DNA from 4 places in the Desulfovibrio desulfuricans genome. Region 1 is predicted to be linked to each of the others. Evidence: predicted binding sites of a transcription regulator. Region 1 holds the regulator's gene; each other region holds the start of a gene.
The links. Region 1 encodes sigma-54, which starts transcription at its own class of promoters, with help from an activator protein. Its sites were predicted from a motif close to CTGGCACGGNNNNTGCTT; they were not measured.

Region 1 (4,816 bases):
TGCAGCTGGAACGGGCAGCGCCAGCCAGGACAAAAAAAAAGCGTAGGGAGCCCCGGCAGCGAATATGTCAGAAAAGTTGATCATTGGGGCCTCGAACGGTCTCGGTAGGGACACAACGAAAATCAAGCTGCACAAGGTGGTTCTGTATAAAATGCAGGTCTTCCCTGTCCTGTGCGGAAAGCGCCACATGGGGCAGCACCTGTAGTTTGTCCGGTGCGTAGTGCAGGTTGCCCATGTTCAGCACCTGCATGAGCACACCCGCATCACAGGCGCGGCGTGCATCCTGACAGTTGGCAAACAGCACAAAGCAGTCATCGCCGCACGAATTCAACGTGAGGGCCAGCTCCTTGAGGCTGATAAAATGCGTCATGACGCGGTGCGGTACGGCCAGCTCAATAATCTGCTGCCGTATGACGTCGCCCGCAAGTTCGTCGTTGGCTACCACCAGGTGTCTTGCCCCCGTGTAGGGCAGCCAGGCTTCGATTACCTGGCCGTGAACCAGGCGATTGTCCACGCGAAACCACATATCAGCTGTCTGCTTTGTCACGAGCTTTGTTGCGCAGCATGCTGCCCGCAACCACTATACCCTTTGCGCCTGCCTCGCCGGCAATGCGGGCCAGTTCGCCAAGCTCCTTGTCGCGCGAGGTAAAGACCTTGAGCAACATTGGCAGGTTAACGCCCGTGACAACCTCGACCTTGTGGGTTGCCAGCAGCGAAAGCGCAAGATTGGTGGGCGTGCCGCCAAACATATCGGTGAGAATGATGACCCCGGCGCCCTTGTCGAGCCGCTGGGTTGCGTCGGTAAGACGGCGAACGGTTTCGGAGACCTCGTGGGCCACGTCAACGCTGATGGAGCTGCAGTCGCTCTGCTGCCCAAGAATGAACTCTGCGGTACGCAGCATGGCCGTGCCGTAATCGGCATGCGAAACCAGAATAATTCCAACCTGCGTCTTCTTGTTTTCGTCCGTCATGGCTACCTCACGCAACAGAACGTGCCAGCTTTTTTAGCCGAGTTCAAGGTGTCGATGCTCCAGAAACGCCGGATAATCCGCCTGCCTCAGCGCCTGCAAGATTTCTTCGGCCATGGCCACCGAGCGGTGGCGGCCGCCGGTACAGCCCACAGCAACCGTAATGCGGTATCGGCCTTCGGCCTCCATGAGCGGCAGCATAAAAAACAGCAGGTCCACAAGCTTGTCGCGGTATTCGCGCGCATGCGGCGAGTTAAAAACATAGTCGGCTACGGCCTTGTCCTTGCCGCTGAGGGGGCGCAGCTCGTCCACAAAATAGGGGTTGGCCAAAAACCGCAGGTCAAAGACCAGATCGGCCTCGCGCGGCACGCCATACTTGAAGCCAAACGAAATAACGTTGACCCGTATGGCCCGCAGCTTGCCCTTGTTGCCGCTCCAGCGCTTCTGTATGGCCCGGCGCAGATCATGGATGGAAAACCGCGAGGTGTCGATGACAAGGTCGGCCATTTCGCGCAGGGGGCGCAGGCTGCTGCGCTCGGCCAGCAGGGCGGCCTCGAGGCCCATGCCCCCCCGCTCCAGCGGATGCGGACGGCGGGTTGCGGCGTAGCGGCGTATGAGTTCCTGATTGTTGGCCTCAAGAAAAAGCAGCATGGGGCGAATATTTTTGCCCGCAAGCACGCTGAGACACTCGTTGATGTCTTCCACAAAATTGCTCTGGCGCAAATCCATGCCCAGAGCGATTCCCTTAAAGTGGCTCATGGAGGGGCGCGACATCATGTCCACCATCTCCATAGCCAGGCTTACGGGCAGACCATCAACCACAAAGTGGCCCATGTCTTCAAAAACCTTGAGCGCAGTACTCTTGCCCGCGCCAGACAGGCCCGTGACAATGCACACCTGCACGTCCGCGCCGGGAACGGGCGCGTCGGCGTCTGGCGTAACAGCACGGGTGGGAGCAAGGGGGAGCATCTGCTCGGAGTCCTTCATGACATTCGCCTCTTGTGGGTCAGATCACCGTTTGCAGCAGGGGTTGAGCGCCACAGGCTTTGATGGACGTTGCCAAATCCGGTCCGCCCGCATTATCGTTTGAAATATTTGCAGGGCGACCGCAGGGGAGCATTCGAAGTGGGGCGAACCACAACAGGCCCGCCCCACTGTACCTTATGGATTGTTACAACACTGGGTCAATAAGGGCGTAGCCGCTGACCTTGGTGCGGTACACCACATTGATGCGGTTGTTTTCTGCATTAAAGAACACCAGAAACTCGCTGCCGATGGAATCAAGCTGCATGAGCGCCTCATCCAGATGCAGAGGCTTGGTGGCAAGACGGTCGGTGCCGTCAACGGGCTGCTGCGTGTCCGCATCAGCATCAAGATTATAGGTAAACACGTCCACATCCGTATCGCGGGCGTGCCGTCTCTGGGCCTTGACGCGGGCCACCTGACGCTTGATCTGCGATTCAACCTTGTCGGTCACAAGGTCGATGGCGGCATACATGTCAGAGGTCTGCTCCGTGGCGTTGATGTGCAACCCTTCGCCGGTAACGGTCACTTCGCAGCGATGGCGAAACTTGTCAACGGTAAGCACAACTACCACTTCCAGGCCAGAGGCCTTGCCAAAAAACCGTCCCAGCTTTTCCATGCGACGACGGGCATACTTCTTGAGGTGTTCGGAGGCTTCAAAGTTCTTGAAAGCAAATGAGATGTTCATATGTTCCTCCTAAGTAGGGTGCCACTCGGCGGGGAATCAGAAATGATCCTTGCGCCTTGACGAAGAGGGAATATCAAGCGCCGTGCGGTATTTGGCCACCGTACGCCGCGCAATATTGACCTTGAGACGCTCCTTGAGCATTTCACCGATACGCTCATCGCTGAGGGGAGACCTCGTGTCCTCCTCAGAGATGAATTTCTTGATCAGCGCCTTGACGCTTTCCGAGCCAACCTGGCTTCCGTCGTCCAGCTCAAGCCCGCTGTTAAAGAAAAACTTCAACTCAAAGATGCCGTGCGGCGTGGCCACATACTTGTTGGTGGTTATGCGGCTTACCGTTGATTCGTGCATGCTGATGTCGTCGGCGATGTCTTTGAGAATAAGCGGCGCAAGCTTGGTGACGCCGTCTTCAAAAAAAGGCTGCTGGTGGCGCACAATACTTTCCATAACCTTGTACAGCGTGCGCTGGCGCTGGTACAGGCTCTTGATGAGCCACGAGGCGGAGCGGATTTTTTCCGAGCAGTAGTCTTTTTCCTGCTCGTTGCCGCCTATGTTCATCTGGCTCATGGCCGAGAGCTGCAGCTGCGGCAGACCGTCGTCGTTGAGCAAAATGACAAATTCATCGCCCATCTTGTACACAAATACGTCGGGACTCACATAGGTGGGCTCGCCGCCGCCAAAGCTGGCGCCCGGCAACGGGTCAAGACTCTGGATGATGTCCAGGTATTCCTTGAGCTCGTCCATATCGAGCTTGAACTTGCGCAGCAGGGGCTTGTAGCGCTTGGCCTCCAGGTCCTCCAGGTGCGCCTCCACCAGTTCCACAAGGATGGGGTCGCGCGCGTAGTTGAGGCTCTTTATCTGCACCATCAGGCATTCGCGGGCGTCGCGTGCGGCAACGCCGACAGGGTCGAACCGCTGCAACTTTTCCAGCACAGGCAAAACGGCGTCGGGGGTTGTCTTGGCCATGTCGGCCACTTCGTCAAGGGTGGCCTGCAGATACCCGGCGGACGACAGGTTGCCGATAATGATCTCACCGATGCCCTTTTGCTCTTCCGTCATGTCAGAGAGGCGCAGCTGCCACAGCAGATGCCCGTCAAGGGTCGGCTTGGCCGCATAGCGGGCCTCGAGAGGCGAAATTTCTTCGGCAAGCTCAAACTCGCGCGACTGCGAAAGGCGGGGGGTACTGGCAAACTCACCGAGATAATCCTCCCAGTCAGCGTCCTTGGCCAGTTCCTTGTCGTAGACTTCTTCCTTGGGGCCCTCGCGATCGTCCGGCTGCTCTGCAGAGGCGTCGTCATTGATCGTGGATTCTTCGAGAAAGGGATTTTCAAGCAGCTCTTGCTGTACAGTTTCCAGAAGCTCCACGCGTGAGAGCTGCAGCAGTTTGATTGCCTGCTGCAATTGCGGGGTCATTACCAGTTGCTGTGTCAGCTTCAGTTGCTGCCGTAGTTCCAGTGCCATGAGTGCTCTTTTGCCTTAACGTGCCATCGGGCTATAGAATTATCTGTTTACAAGTAGTGTGCCATATGTGCAAAAATTATGCAATAGCTAACAGTTGCAAGCTCAACTTCACGTCGCAAAGAGTTTTGCGCGGCTCTGGTACCCCGCAAAAACAAGCGCTGACGCGGCTTTTGCGACATTGAAAAAAACTGCCGCATACAAAAAGGGGAAGGCAAAAGCCCTCCCCTTTTTTGCGCGATTTTGCGATACCCAAGTCTGGTAAAAAACCGACGCCTGCGCCGCAACAGGTGCTGCGTTGGTTATACTTTGGCGAACTTTTTCGCCGCTGTGATAAATTCGCGGAACAAAGGATGCGCGTTCATGGGACGCGACTTGAACTCGGGGTGGAACTGGCAGCCAAGAAACCAAGGATGGTCCTTGAGCTCGATAATTTCCACCAGCGAATCGTCAGGGGCCGTACCGCTGAAAACCATGCCCTTTTCGGCCAGCAGATCCTTGAAGGCATTATTGAATTCGTAGCGATGCCGATGGCGCTCGTCCACCATGCCTTTTTTGTAAGCGGTAAAGGCCTTGGTGTCGGGCGCAACCTTGCAGGGGTACGAGCCAAGGCGCATGGTGCCGCCCTTGTCGCTGCCCGCGTCGCGCTTTTCCACATTCTTGGTGCGGAAGTCGAACCACT
Region 2 (4,816 bases), 1.2 Mb from region 1:
CAAGGTGAATGTGAGCAACCGCCACATGATCATGCCTGGCCGCAACTTTTGCGAATACCAGATGCGCGCCACCATTGAGGAAGTGCAGGACTGCCAGCTTGAAAAAATGCCGGTAAAAGTGCTGTACGTGAGTTTTCCGTTTGACGACCGCGAGCCATTGCGCCTGCCGGTGTACGTCTCCAAAATGGTTTTGGGCGATTATGAGCCTGAAGTCGGGCACGAGGTCGATGCCTATGTGTGGCTGCAAGGCCGCATCATTGACATGGACCAGGGTCCGCAGCAATAATATAAAGAAGGGCCGCGCCCCCCGCGCGGCCCTTCATCTTCTGCCGCCAGTCCGTCCTGCCGCCAGCATTTGCGGCGGCCTGCGGCAGAAAGCCCTACGGGGCAAACGGCACTGTTGTACAGGCAACAACCTTGCAGCTGCCACACAGGTTCAGGCCTGATCAATCTCTCCCCCCTCAGTCTGCACCCGCGCGTATCATCCGCCGTGATGTTTCAGCTTTGCCGCCTTGCCGGTCAGAGCGCGGCACTTAACGGCATTATCGTCCATATCAGGCAGCATCCGGCTGCATGCAGCTATGGACAAAGCCCGGCAACTTAGCAAAACTAGCGCCGTACCAACACCGCGTTGAGCAGAGGACATATGCAAGAAGCCCACTTTGCAGCGCCCTTCATGGGCACGGGGCAGTGCCTTGATACCCTTAACCGGGTCTTGGCCGCCCTATCGCCGGGCCATTCGTTTCACGATTCGTTGCGCGAACTGCTGGCGGCACTGGCTGAAGACATGCACTTTGACCGCCCCCACATCGTGGTGCAGGACCCGGAAAGCGGCGAACTCAAACTCTCGCTCTCTTATGGCCCGGCAGACGCGCCCGAGGCGGCCTACGAGCCGGGTTCGGGCATTACGGGGCAGGTTTTTGCCGAGGGCAGACCCATTATTGTTTCCTGTATGCAGGGACGCCCCGACTTCCAAAACCGCCTGTTTGGCCGCAGTCAGGAAGAAATGTCGCGGCTGGCGTTTATCAGCGTGCCCGTGCGCGTTGAAAACGCCGACCAGAGCGAGGTTATCGGCACGCTGAGCGCCGACACCCCCACAGCGCCCGATACGGAGCTCGACCTGCGCTGCCGGTTTCTTGAAACCGTGGCAACCCTTGTGGGGCGTCAGGTGGCGCGCCTGCAGGAAGAAATGGCCCGACAGCACTTTTGCATGCTGCCCGACGAACCCCTCGTCAGCGGCATGCCCGCCTCGGTTATCGCCACTTCCAAAAGCCTGCGTCACGTGCTGCGCCGCCTCACTCAGGCCGGGGCCAGCCGGGCCACAGTACTTTTGCGCGGCGAGTCGGGCGTAGGCAAAGAGCTGATGGCCCAGGCCCTGCATTCCGCAAGCCCACGGCGCTCGCAGCCTCTGGTCATGCTCAACTGCGCCGCCCTGCCCTCAGAACTCATCGAAAGCGAGCTTTTTGGCTGGCGCAAGGGCGCATTTACCGGCGCGGTACAAAACCGTGCAGGGCTCTTCCGCCAGGCGGACAAGGGCACGCTGTTTCTGGATGAAATCGGCGACCTCTCCACAACAGCGCAGGCAAAGGTGCTGCGCGCCCTGCAGGAAGGCGAAATACAGCCTCTGGGCGACGAACGGCGCTACAAGGTGGACGTGCGCCTGGTCTGCGCCACCAACCGCCCGCTCGAAGAACTGGTGGAGCAGGGGTTGTTTCGCGAGGACCTGTACTACCGTATCAACGTCTTCCCCGTGTTTATCCCGCCGCTGCGCGAGCGGCCGGAGGACATTCTGCCCCTCACCGAGCATTTTTTGGGCATGTTCAGCAAGGAATACGACCGCCCGGTGCGGCGCATCTCCACGCCCGCCATCGACCTTTTGCTGCAGTACCACTGGCCCGGCAACGTGCGCGAGCTTAAAAACGTCATGGAACGCGCCGTGCTCATCTGCGAGGATGCAGTGCTGCGGGCTCACCACCTGCCAAGCACCCTGCAAAGCGCCGAGAGCAGCAGCACAGGCCCCACCGGCGGCGGTCTGGGCTTTAACGAAACCATCGCCCGCGTGGAACAGGAATTTATCGTGGACGCCCTCAAAAACGCCCGGGGCAACATCCATCAGGCGGCGCGTGACCTTGGTATAACATACCGTATTATTTATTATAAAATGAAAAAATACGGTATTGACCATCGCCGTTTCGCGCCCTCCTCGCCAACCTAGCAATCCACGGCCCACGCCGGGCTATAGGCATTGTCCCCCAATATAAAGACCCCGGTCAGACAGCTGCAAACCTGTCTGGCCGGGGTCTTTTTTCTGTTGTTTTTAGCAGCAACGCCCGCAAATACCGCCTTCGGCAGAGCAATTATACAAAATTGTTTTAAAAATACGGCAATTTTACAAAATTGTTTTATAGACAACCGGGGCCTGCAATTTTTAATAAATAATTATAATGATTTATATACAAACGCCCTCTGGTACGGCTCTTGCTTATCTGTGAAGTGAAGCAAGTAGCGCGCGGCAACCATGGGGGTGCGCCGCGTGAAAGACAAATGACAGAACGGTCCAAGGAGGCTTTACATGTTCAAGAAAACATTGGCGGCGTTTGCTCTCATGCTCGTCACCCTGTGCGGCGCGGTACACGCCAAGGCAGCGGACGACACCATCAAGGTCGGCATTCTGCATTCGCTCTCCGGAACAATGGCCATCAGCGAAACCACGCTGAAAGACGTCATGCTCATGCTCATTGACGAGCAGAACAAAAAAGGCGGCCTGCTGGGCAAAAAGCTGGAGCCCGTGGTGGTGGATCCCGCCTCCAACTGGCCCCTGTTTGCCGAAAAAGCCCGCGAGCTGCTGAGCAAGGACAAGGTCGCCGCCGTTTTTGGCTGCTGGACCTCGGTTTCGCGTAAATCCGTGCTGCCTGTGTTTGAAGAACTCAACGGCCTCCTTTTTTACCCCGTGCAGTACGAGGGTGAGGAATCCTCGCGCAACGTCATCTACACCGGCGCGGCCCCGAACCAGCAGGCCATCCCCGCTGTGGACTACCTGATGAACGACCTCGGCGTTAAACGCTGGGTTCTGGCCGGTACGGACTACGTGTTCCCCCGCACCGCCAACAAGATCATCGAAGCCTACCTGATTTCCAAGGGCGTGAAAAAGGAAGACATCCTTATCAACTACACCCCCTTTGGCCATTCCGACTGGCAGTCCATCGTTGCTGAAATCAAAAAGTTCGGCAATGCGGGCAAAAAGACCGCCGTGGTCTCCACCCTCAACGGCGACGCCAACGTGCCTTTTTACAAGGAACTTGCCAACCAGGGCATCACTGCCGCCGACATCCCGGTCATGGCTTTCTCCGTGGGCGAAGAAGAACTCTCCGGCATAGACACCAAGCCTCTGGTGGGCCATCTGGCCGCCTGGAACTACTTTATGAGCGTGGACAACCCTGCCAACAAGGCCTTTATCAAAAAGTGGCACGACTTTACCAAAAACCCCAAGCGCACGACCAACGACCCCATGGAAGCCCACTACATTGGCTTTAACCTGTGGGTGAAGGCTGTGGAAAAGGCCCAGAGCACCGACGTGAACAAGGTTCTGAAGGCCATTGTGGGCCTTGAAACCCCCAACCTCACCGGCGGCATGGCCAAGGTTCTGCCCAACCACCACATCACCAAGCCCGTGCTGATTGGCGAAATCCAGGCCGACGGACAGTTCCAGGTTGTCTGGGAAACCCCCTCCGTGGTTCCCGGCGAGGCATGGTCGCACTACCTGCCCGAATCCAAGGACCTGATCGGCGACTGGACCGACCCCATCAACTGCGGCAACTACAACACCAAGACCAAGAAGTGCGGCGGCGCTTCCAAATAGCCGCCACCGTCTGAACCTGTCGCGGGGGCCCGCGTGGCCCCCGCAATTCCCCCCACGGCAGGCCTTTCGGGTCAGCGGCAGCGACCCGGCAGACCAGAAAAAAAGGATATGCTCATGCGCACGGCGCTTTTGCTCTGCAGCCTCATACTGTTCAGCCTGCCTTCGGCAGTGCTGGCGTCCGGCCCGGAACCGGACGAGAATGCCGGGGGCGCGGTTTCGACTCCTTCCGCGTCCCCGGAGCAAATTTTATCATCCATCCTCCCTGCCGATCTGCTCAAGGTGCTGGTAAGCCCCAAGGTTCTGGACAGGGATGCGGCCATTGCCGCGCTGGAAAAGGATGACAGCAGTATTGCCGCGCCACTGCGCGAAAAACTGCTGGAGGCCCTGCTACGCAATACCCTGCTGGCCGACGCCGCCGCCGGAACGCTCTTTGTGGGCGACGATGCCGGTCAGGCGCGCCAGCTTGACGCCACCGGCAACCTGGGCGCGGCCCGGCCTGCCGACAGCCTGCGCAAAGTGGGCACGAGCAACCGCCAGCGCCAGCGCATTACGGACATCCTCAACGCCCAGGCCCTTACCTCCACAGACACGGCAAAGCGCCGTCTTGCCTCTGCGGCCCTGATGGAAGGCGCAACCCCGCCGCTCAAGGCCGAGGCCCTGCACACGCTGCTGGCTGCGGAAAAGGACGAGGCCGTGCGCGCCAACCTTGAGGCGGCCCTGGCCCTCTACGTAGCTGCCGACCCCGCCGCCGTGCGCTCCGACCAGCTTGCAGCCGTAAACGCCCTGAACCGCAACGGCAGCCCCGCCGCCCTCAACGCCCTGCGCGGCCTTGCGGGCACGCCGGACAGCGCCGTGGCCAAGGCTGCGGACGACGCCCTGTATGCACAGCGCGTTTCCGCCCAGTGGGGGCAATTTTTTGAAATGCTCTTCTTCGGCATGAGCCTGGGGTCCATTCTT
Region 3 (4,816 bases), 1.2 Mb from region 1:
ACCGCGTTGTAAATATCGCGGGCAAAGCGCACCCATCCTTCAAAGCCTTTCCATGGCCCGTTGTGGTAGGCGTGGGCGTTGAGGTAGGGAACCAGCACCTTTTTGGCCACCTCGCCGGGGCGCTTGCCGGTAAAGATGATGTCGGCCTTCCAGTCTTCCATGGCCTCCAGGCCTTCCAGCTCGTTGGGATCGTCGATGGCGAGCGTGCCCACCTTGACGCGGGCTATGCCCTTTTCAAAGTCGCCCTGGTGGCCGAACTTGGAGTAGATGGAAACAACATCCAGGCCCATTTCCTTTTCAATAATATGCGCCCAGTGCCACAGTTTTGAGCCGCCGGGCCACAAGCAGACCTTCACGCCCTTGAGACGCCTGGCATACCAGTCGAGCTCGGGCCGCCAGCGGGCGGTTTCTTCATCAATGATGGCCTGGGCCTCTTTTTCCAGCCCAAAGAACAGCCCTATCTTGAGCAGCGATTCGCTCACCATCTCGTGGCCGAAGCCGTCGATGTCCAGACGCGGCGTGCCATAGCGCACGCGCAGCTCGTTGCAGATGTATTCCGCCGAGCGGGCGCACTCGAGCACGTTGAGCTGGGCCTTGTGCATGGCGCGCAGGTCGTCGTACTTGCCGTTGCCGGTAAAGACCGAGAGCACCTGAATGCCCATGCGCCGAAAGTAGTCGCACATGATCTCCACATCGCCCTGGATGTTGTAGTCGCCCACGTAGTTGATGACGTAGCGGCTCTTGATTTCGGGCTCGACGGTGCCCACCTTCTGGTTGATCCAGGCGATGTTGATCTTGTGGTGCCCGCCCGACTGGCTGGGGCCGGCAAAACCGGGCGAGTTGCACACAAAGATGTCCACATCGGGCATTTCTTCCATGATTTCCTGGGCCAGAGCGTTGATGTCGTCGCCGATGAGGGCCGAGGCGCAGGTCTGGTAGATGGTCATGCGCTTGATGTGCGGAAAAGCCTTGAAGGCCTCCTTGATGCTGTTGCGCAGCTGGTCTTCCGCGCCAAAGACCACGTGCTTTTCCTTCATGTCCGTAGCAAAGGTGTACTTGAGCTGAAAGTTGCCGTCGTCGCTGATGTAGCGTTTGGTCTGCCAGGTGTCGTAGGTGCAGCCCACCGGGCCGTGGCTCAGGTGGATCACGTCCTTCATGGGCGTGCCGATCACGTGCTTGGCCCCGCAAAAGGCGCAGCCGCGCTCGGAGATGCTGCCGGGGATGGTGTTGAGGTACCCGAGGGGCAGGCAGGTGGAAAGGTCGTCGTTTTCACCCTTGACCACGGCGTGCTTTTCCCGCTCGGGGATACATTCGCTGCATTTAAAAAGATGGTATGGCATGTCAGTATCCTTTACGCGGCTTACAGAATGGCCGCCGTGCCCTTTTCGCCGGTGCGCACGCGCAGGGCCTGTTCAACCGGACAAACAATAATTTTGCCATCGCCGATGCCGCCCGTCTGGTTGATCTTGACGATGGTGTTTACAACCCTGTCCAGCATGTTGGCGGGCACCACAATGGAAAGCAGCCGCTTGGGCACGTACATCATGCCCTTGTAGCTGCCCATGCCGCGCACGATGGGGCTTATCTCCACCGAGACCTCATCGGCGATGCCCTTTTGCTTGCCCCGCCCAAAAACGGGGATGACGCTCATGCCCGGAAAGCCCATGCGATCAAGGGCTTTTTTTGTAGCCGTCACCTTGTTGGGGCGAATGATGGCGATAATCTCCTTCATGGCGAGCTCCTAAGCGTGTAGCCTCATAGTGTGTACATGCCGCCCGTAGCGGCGCAAAAGCAGCGCCTCTCAACTCTGCCCAGGGCCAGGCGGGCGGTTGCGCCTAAATGCCGTTCTGCCCGGTGCGGATGGTCAGCACACGCTCAACCGGCGTGACAAAGACCTTGCCGTCGCCAAAGTTGCCCGTCTTGGCATAGTCTTGCACCAGATGCAGCACCTGATCCACGTGCTCGTCCTCTACCACCATCATGAGCAGATTTTTGGGCAGCTCGTCGTAGTGGACGCTGCCGCTGTCCAGCCCTTTCTGTTTGCCGCGACCAAAGGCCTGAATCTTGGTCAGGGCCACAAAACCGGATGCGGCAAGCCCTTCCACCACGTTTTCGGTGCTCTCTGGGCGAACAATGGCTCGTACCATTTTCATTGGCGGCTCCTTTGGAGTTGTTGAAACTGTCGTTTACGCTCAAATTTTCTCATGTCCCTTGCAGGAAAATGTCCGTCTTGCTCTTCAGACCGCGTTGGGCATTTGATCTTGCCAAAAGCGTATTTTGTTTCCTGGCAAAGAAAATGTCCGCTTCAGGCTTCAGGCCGCGTTGGGCATTTGATGCATTTTTGCTTTCCTGCAAGGATGGCGAGCCTTTTATGCAGGGAGTGTACTCTCATGGTACTCGACCGGAATAAAAGGCGAGCCAGACGCAGCAGGGAACGAAAAGGCGCGAATGCCCGCGCGGCCTAGTCGGAGATGCCGTACTTGACCACCATCGCCTCCAACTGGTCCATGGACAGCGGCTGGGGAATGACAAAGTTCTGGTTGTTGATGATCTTTTCTGCCAGCGCGCTGTATTCCTTGGCCTGGTTCTGGGTTTCGTCGTATTCGGTAACGGTCTTTTTGTTGAACTCGGCCTTCTGCACGATGTTGTCGCGGGGCACAAAATGGATCATCTGCGTGCCGATGGAAGCCGTAAATTCTTCAAGGAATTCCTTTTCCCTGTCCACGTTGCGGCTGTTGCAGATGATGCCGCCAAGGCGCACGCCGCTCTGCTTGGCGTACTTGAGCAGGCCCTTGCAGATGTTGTTGGCGGCGTAAATGGCCATCATTTCACCAGAGGCCACGATGTAGACTTCCTGCGCCTTGCCGTCGCGGATGGGCATGGCAAAGCCGCCGCACACCACGTCGCCCAGCACGTCAAAAAACACAAAGTCCAGATCGTCGGTGTAGGCCCCCTGATTTTCCATCAGGTCAATGGCGGTGATAACGCCGCGCCCGGCACAGCCCACGCCCGGCTCGGGGCCGCCCGATTCCACGCAGAGGATGTCGTGAAAGCCCTTGCGCACCACCTTGTCGAGGGTCACCTTTTCCGCACCCACGGCGCGCAGGGTATCCATGAGCGATTCCTGCGGCTTGCCGCCCAGAATCAGGCGGGTGGAGTCGGCCTTGGGATCGCAGCCGTGGATGAAAATCTTTTTGCCGTGAAAATGGGCCATGGCCGCAGCCGTGTTCTGGGTTGTGGTGGACTTGCCGATGCCGCCCTTTCCGTAAATGGCTATCTTACGAGGCATAACGCATTCTCCCGCCGGTCTTCCGGCTGTTTTGACCAGGGACAAGGCGTCTCTGGCAACGTGTATGCCTCCCCTTGTGCATCGGCCGTGCCATTGCTGGGAAAAACTACTTTTTTCTTTTAAAACAGATAATTATAAAATAAATCTATCCTCACGCTTTTGCCAAAGCGTACACAAGCGTACAAAACACCGATTTTTTGAACATTTTGGTACATTTTTCAATTAAACAAATAATTACGGTATATTATAAAATCACTCTTTTCTGTTTTCTCGTGACTCCATAAAAAGATAAATTCATTAACACTATGATTTATTTATGTTTATAAAATACTGATAATTTATCCCGTTTATTTTTCAGGACACCACTGTGTACGTTTGCGTCACGCGCAGCGCCTTACTCGCCCCTCCCCACAGGCTCAGCGGCTGGATACTGAATAATATTTCAATAAAAACAGTATAATATATAAATAGCCGCGCAAGCGCATGGATATTGCAGACGCTGCTCCATCAAGGCAGCGCCGCTTGCAGGCCCTGCCGCAACAGACGGAGCGCGTATGCAAGGGTTACTCGACGGGTCGCGGATTGCGGTGTTTCATGATGCTCAGGGGGCGCTGGCCGCGCCAACTGCGGCCAGCGCCGTGGCCGTATATGTGCGGAGCGAAAACGACTGGAGCGAGGACAAAAGGCACGTATTCAGCCTGACCGACGGCGGGGGCCTTGCCCAGCTGCGCGAGCAGATGCACGCGCTGGCCGAAAATCTGGGGGCCTGCCGCATTGTGGTGGGGGCCGAGGATCACGGCGCGCCCTACGGCGTGCTCGACAAGCTGGGCTTTTACATCTGCATGATGGACAGGTTTGAGCCAATGGCGCTGGAGGGCGTGCGCAAGGGCGTGCTGGCGGCGGTGCAGCAGACGACAAAGCCCCAGTGCGGCATGCTGCCCGGCAGCAGACCGCGCGAGATCGCGCCGGGGCGTTTCTTTTTGGACATGTGCGAGGCCAAGATCACCGACCCCCTGTTTACAGCCAGGGAGTCCATACTGGTGTTTGTGGAAACCAAGCCCTTTGTGCAGCTGCAGGTCAGGTGCGAGCACGAACCGCGCTGGCTACCCAGTTTTGCGCTGGTAACAGGGCTGGAAATTACCAGGGAAGAGCTGGAATCGGGCCTCAAACTGATAACGGTACGCCAGCCCGCCGACCGCGATGCCGACGCCCTGCTGGGGCAAAAGTGGTTTGACGGCACGGGCTGTTCCTGCGGTTAGGGCAACCTGGCCGCTACGGGCCGCCAGCCCGGCAAACCTGAAGACTCAGGGGCTAGACGCCGTATTCCCGCAGTTTGCGCCACAGGGATGAACGGCTGATGCCCAGCATGTCTGCCGCCAGGGTGCGGTTGTCGCCCGCCAGCTCAAGGGCATGCAGGATATGCTGCTTCTCCATCTCGGCCAAGGGCACGAGGTGCGCGGACGCATCCTGGCCCGCTGCATGCCCTGCTGCCAGAGGTTGTGCCGTTATCTGCGTCGTTGTTTGGAG
Region 4 (4,816 bases), 1.5 Mb from region 1:
AGGCTCCGGCGTTGATGACCACAGCCTGCACTCCCTCGTCCAGCGCCTGATGGATGCGCTCAACCATGACGCCCTCGTGGTTGGTCTGAAAGCTCTCTACCGTTACGTTCAGTTCCCCGGCCAGCGTCTGCAGGGCCGCGTCAATATCCGCCAGGGTGGCCGTTCCGTACTGTGAAGGATCGCGCTTGCCGAACATGTTCAGGTTGACGCCGTGCAGTACAAGAATTCGCATGGAAGCCTCGCTTTTCATGTCGGGTTATCGGGGTTGCTGCCCAAGAGCCGTCTCAAGGGCCCGCCGTGATTCGGCAGGCAGCCCCTGCCCGGTCCACAGGCAAAACTGCGCATCCCCCTGACCAAAAAACATCTCCAGCCCTGATATGCAGCGACGGCCAGCCGCGCGCGCCTCTCGCAAAAAGCGCGTTTCAAGCGGGTTGTACACAATATCGTAGGCAAGGGGTGTTGCGTTGGCATCACTTTGGGGCGCAAGTTGCGCTGCCAGCGAAAAGTCGTAGGGGGTGTCGTCTTCGGCCTTGCCGCGCATGCCAAGAGGCGTGGTGTTGACAACCAGCAGGGCGGGCGGCTCGTGCCGGTCTTTCCACAGCAGGGGGGCGAGGCCAAATTCATCGGCCAGCGGCAAATGGGATTTGTCGGAGGGCGTGGCTACAAAAACATGGGCCGGTCGGCCTTCGAGGCTCGGCGCGGTAAGGCCCGCCGCCACGGCGCGCGCCGCGCCGCCCGCGCCCAGCAGCAGCACGTCTGTCCCGGCTAGCGGCACGCCCGCAAGGGGAGCCATAAAGCCGGCCACATCGGTATTTTCACCGCAAAGGCGGTCGCCCTGCCAGTAAATGGTATTGGCTGCGCCCACGCGCCGCGCAAGGGGGCTCACCTCGTCCAGCAGGGGCAGAAGGCCCACCTTGTGGGGAATAGTTACGGAACAGCCGCGAATGTTGAGCAGCCGCACGCTTTCCACAAAGGCGGGCAGCCTGTCGGGCGGCACTTCCCACTTCAGGTACAGGGCGTCGATGCCAAGCGCTGCAAACCCAGTATTGTGCAGCAGCGGCGAAAGACTCTGGGCCAACGGCCAGCCCGTGACGCCATAAAGGGCTGTGCCCGTAGCAGGGGATGCGGCTGCGCTCATGGGCGTGCTCCTGAAAAAAGGACGGCAAAAAACATGCGTTGTTGGGCCGACTGCCGCAACACGGTGGACTACCATACCCTATGGGATTGCCTGGGGCAATGCCGCGCGGTCGGGATTGCCCGGCTAATCCGAGTAGTTGGGTGATAAATGGCGGTTGCCAGCCGAGCAGGCGTTAACCTGCGGGCTTTGCTGCGGATACGGCAAAGCCCGGCGAACCGGGGCATAAAATATGGGGGGGGGCAGGCAAGCGGGCCTTGCGGGGACTGCGAAATGCAGTTGGGGCCAGCGGCTACGAGCGCTTGAGCTCCATGGCCTTTTGCAGCATCTGGTCGGCGGTGGTCACCACCTTGCTGTTGGACTGAAAACCGCGTTGCGTAACAATCATGTTGACCATTTCATTGGCCATGTCCACGTTGGAATTTTCAATGTTGTAGGCATTGATTTTTCCGTAATTTTCTGTACCTGCAACGCCCATATCCATCTGGCCGGAGTCTGGCGAGGCGGAAAAAAGGTTGTTGCCCTCGCGGCGCAGTCCGTCCTCGCTGGTGAACCTGCACAGGGGTATCTGCCACAGGTTCATGCTCTCGTTGTTGGAGTACTTGCCCACAACGGTTCCGTCCGCGCTGATGCTGATGTTGTTCAGCGAGCCTTCGGGGTAGCCGTCCTGGGTCTTGGTGCGGGTGACCGCCGACTGCGTCGTGTAGTTGGTCGTGGCGTCGGCGGCGCGGGTATAGGCATTGCCCATGCTGGCCAGAGCCGTGGGGTCCGTGCCCACGCTTGCGGCGTTGCCCGGTGTGTTTTGCCAGCCGCTCTTGGCGGAGATGCCCATATTTACCGTAACGGGCGAGCCGTTGACGGACATTTGCGGCAGACCGTCCTTGGTAAGGGTGGCCGCATTCCAGTCGGCAAGACTGGTGCTGCCCGCAGTGGCGGGCGTGTAGGCCGACATGCCCGTGATCTGCCCGCTGGCGTTGAAGCTCATGGTGCCGGACATGAGCGCCTGCGCCGTGCCGCCTTTGCTGTCGGCACTGGACGCGATAAGGTACTCGGCGGTGGTGCCGGAGCTGCCCGAGGGCGCGCCGTCAAAATATATGGTGGCCGAGTGGGCCGTGCCGTCGGCGCCGTACAGGGTAATGTCCTGGCTGTAGCCGTAGGCGGAGCTGCTCAGGGGCGGCGTGTTGGCCGAATTGTACTGCCCGAGCAGGCTGAAATACGGGTTGGCGGCGTCCGACGAGTGGTCGGTGCTCTGCGCCACGTTAAAGCGCAGATCAACGGAGGTTGTGGCCTTGGGCGACATCTTGGCAAACTTGTCGATGGTTACCTGGTTCAGTCCGCCCTTGGTGCCGTCTGCATTGTACTTGTAGCCCATCAGGGCCATGCCCGCGGGAGTGCGCAGCACCCCGGTGTCGTCCGGTCTGAAGTCGCCAGCGCGGGTGTAGTACTGGTTGCCGGTTTTGTCGGTAACCTGAAAGAACCCCTTGCCGCTGATGGCCATGTCGGTGACGGTATTGGAAGACTCAAACGCTCCCTGCCCGTACATGGTGCGCACGGCGTCCACCTGAACGCCCTGGCCCACCTGGCCCAGAGCCACCCGTGAATTGGTCTGCGAACTCCACCCCTCGCCAATATTGCCCTGCTGCGCGTAAAAGACGTCAGAAAACAGAATGCCTTGCTGCTTGTAGCCGATGGTGCTCACATTGGCGATGTTGTTCGAGATGACGTTCATGCCGTCGCCCAAACTTTTCATGCCTGTGGCCCCGATGTACAAAGACGAGTTCATGTTCTGCCTCCTGCCGGGAGGGAAATTTTTTCCCATATCCGGTAACGACGCCAAGCCTCCGCCGGGGAGCCCCGCTGTCGTTCTGCCGCATTTGCGCGCGGTACGCCTGACCTGCCGTCATTTGCGGCAGGCAAATAAAAAAGGCGAAGGGGAAAATTATTCCTCTCCGCCCTGTATAGAAGCAGAATCTGTGCCAGCCCGCGCGGCAAAACACCGGGGCGCAGCGCTTATTTTTGCAAAGGCAGGCCTGCCTGCTGCCAGGCCGTGACGCCCTGGTTCATGTGCAGGATGTTGGTGATGCCCTCTTTTTCCATGGCATCGTACGCGCCTGCCGAGCGGTTGCCCGTACGGCAGTACAGCAGGATGGGCTTGTCCTTGGGCAGGGCGAGTATCTGCGAGTCAAAGGACGCGCCAAAAAAGTCCATGTTCACCGCGCCGGCAAGGTGTCCCTCGCGGAACTCCGCCGGGGTGCGCACGTCCACAATGGTCAGGCCCTGCGGCGGGTTTTGCAGTAGCCCGGCGGCTTCATTGACGCTGATATCCTTGGCGGCCGCCTGAACGGCCACCAGCAGGATGAGGCATGCAAGCGCCGACGCAAGGCCGTGCAGCCGCGCGCGCGTTGTCGTTGCGGACCGGTATCGGGTCATGTGCGTATCCTGTGCTGTTTGCGGGGCGGCGCACCGCCCCCGTGCACTGCTGAGCTACACGATGGCGGCGCGGGCCTTGGCAAAACCATCGGCGGCATTGCGGATGACTTTTTCATCCACGCAGAAGGCCAGACGGAAGTAGCCGGGGCAGCCAAAGCCCGAACCCGGCACCGCCAGAACGCGCTCGTCAACAAGCCTGTTCACAAAGGCCACGTCGTCCCCTCCGGGCGCCTTGGGGAAGAAGTAGAAGGCCCCTGCGGGCATCTGAAATTCGTAACCGGCGTTTTTGAGCACCTCGGCCATGGCCTTGCGGCGGGTGGCGTAGATGTTCAGGTCAACCTGGCTGCCCAGGGCGGCGGCCATGATATGCTGGCCCACGACCGGCGGGTTTACAAAGCCGAGGATGCGGTTGGTAAGGGTAAGGCCCGCCATGAGCTCGGCCTTTTCGTGGAGCAGGGGCGACACGGCCGCAAAGCCCACGCGCTCGCCCGGCAGCGAAAGGCTTTTGGAAAACGAGCTGATGACCACGGCATAGGGGTAGAGCGGCAGCACCGAGGGTACTTCAGCTCCGTCGTACGCCAGAAAGCGGTAGGGCTCGTCGGCCAGGAGCCAGATGGGCTTGCCGTATTCCTGGCTCTTGTTTTCCAGCAGTTCTGTCAGAGCCTTGAGATCCTTGCGGCTGTAAATCACGCCCGTGGGGTTGTTGGGCGAGTTGATGAGCACCACGCGGGTTTTGGGGCTGATGGTCTCTTCAAGCGCCGCCAGATCGGGAGCAAAGGTATCGGGCTTGCTCATGACGGCGCGGAACGTGCCGCCGTGATTGGCCACATAGAAGCCGTACTCCACAAAATAGGGAGCAAATCCCAGCATTTCTTCACCGGGGTTGATAACGGCGCGCAAAAAGGCGTTGAGCACGCCCGCAGCGCCGCAGCCCAGCAGCACGTCGTTGGCGGTCAGGGCTACGCCCTGCTCTTGGCTCAGGTGGGCTGCCAGTTTTTCCCGCGCCCAGGTAAAGCCGCCATTGGGCATGTAGCCAAAGGCAAAGGGTTCGGAGGCGTGTTCGGCAAAGGCCCGCAGGCCGGACACGACTGCAGGGGGGGCTGGCAGGTCGGGGTTGCCCAGGCTGAAGTCATAAACATTGTCCGCGCCGTAACGGGCCTTGAGCTGTCCTCCGGCCTCGAACATGCGCCTGATCCACGAGGCGTTTTCCAGATACCCCGAAACACTGTCTGCAAGAATGGACATATACTG

Region 2: urtA (urea ABC transporter substrate-binding protein) is a predicted target of sigma-54. The motif match lies at 2,467-2,484, and genes of this name have one in related genera.
Region 3: nifH (nitrogenase iron protein) is a predicted target of sigma-54. The motif match lies at 3,366-3,383, and genes of this name have one in related genera.
Region 4: DDIC_RS01080 (flagellar hook protein FlgE) is a predicted target of sigma-54. The motif match lies at 3,098-3,115, and genes of this name have one in related genera.

The regions. Positions count from the first base shown of each region.
Region 1 covers NZ_CP036295.1:1,773,996-1,778,811, forward strand. The annotation lists gene DDIC_RS07385 (PTS sugar transporter subunit IIB) at 68-526, opposite strand; gene DDIC_RS07390 (PTS sugar transporter subunit IIA) at 528-971, opposite strand; gene rapZ (RNase adapter RapZ) at 1,005-1,937, opposite strand; gene hpf (ribosome hibernation-promoting factor, HPF/YfiA family) at 2,140-2,679, opposite strand; gene rpoN (RNA polymerase factor sigma-54) at 2,716-4,137, opposite strand; gene DDIC_RS07410 (CTP synthase) at 4,437-4,816, opposite strand, start outside.
Region 2 covers NZ_CP036295.1:3,005,349-3,010,164, forward strand. The annotation lists gene DDIC_RS12660 (hypothetical protein) at 1-286, shown strand, start outside; gene DDIC_RS12665 (sigma-54-dependent Fis family transcriptional regulator) at 647-2,215, shown strand; gene urtA (urea ABC transporter substrate-binding protein) at 2,573-3,859, shown strand; gene urtB (urea ABC transporter permease subunit UrtB) at 3,974-4,816, shown strand, end outside.
Region 3 covers NZ_CP036295.1:2,951,091-2,955,906, forward strand. The annotation lists gene anfD (nitrogenase iron-iron protein, alpha chain) at 1-1,340, opposite strand, end outside; gene DDIC_RS12410 (P-II family nitrogen regulator) at 1,361-1,732, opposite strand; gene DDIC_RS12415 (P-II family nitrogen regulator) at 1,836-2,153, opposite strand; gene nifH (nitrogenase iron protein) at 2,462-3,289, opposite strand; gene DDIC_RS12425 (Fe-only nitrogenase accessory AnfO family protein) at 3,844-4,548, shown strand; gene DDIC_RS12435 (sigma-54-dependent transcriptional regulator) at 4,601-4,816, opposite strand, start outside.
Region 4 covers NZ_CP036295.1:250,186-255,001, forward strand. The annotation lists gene aroQ (type II 3-dehydroquinate dehydratase) at 1-232, opposite strand, end outside; gene DDIC_RS01075 (shikimate dehydrogenase family protein) at 257-1,138, opposite strand; gene DDIC_RS01080 (flagellar hook protein FlgE) at 1,428-2,918, opposite strand; gene DDIC_RS01085 (rhodanese-like domain-containing protein) at 3,146-3,565, opposite strand; gene DDIC_RS01090 (pyridoxal phosphate-dependent aminotransferase) at 3,620-4,810, opposite strand.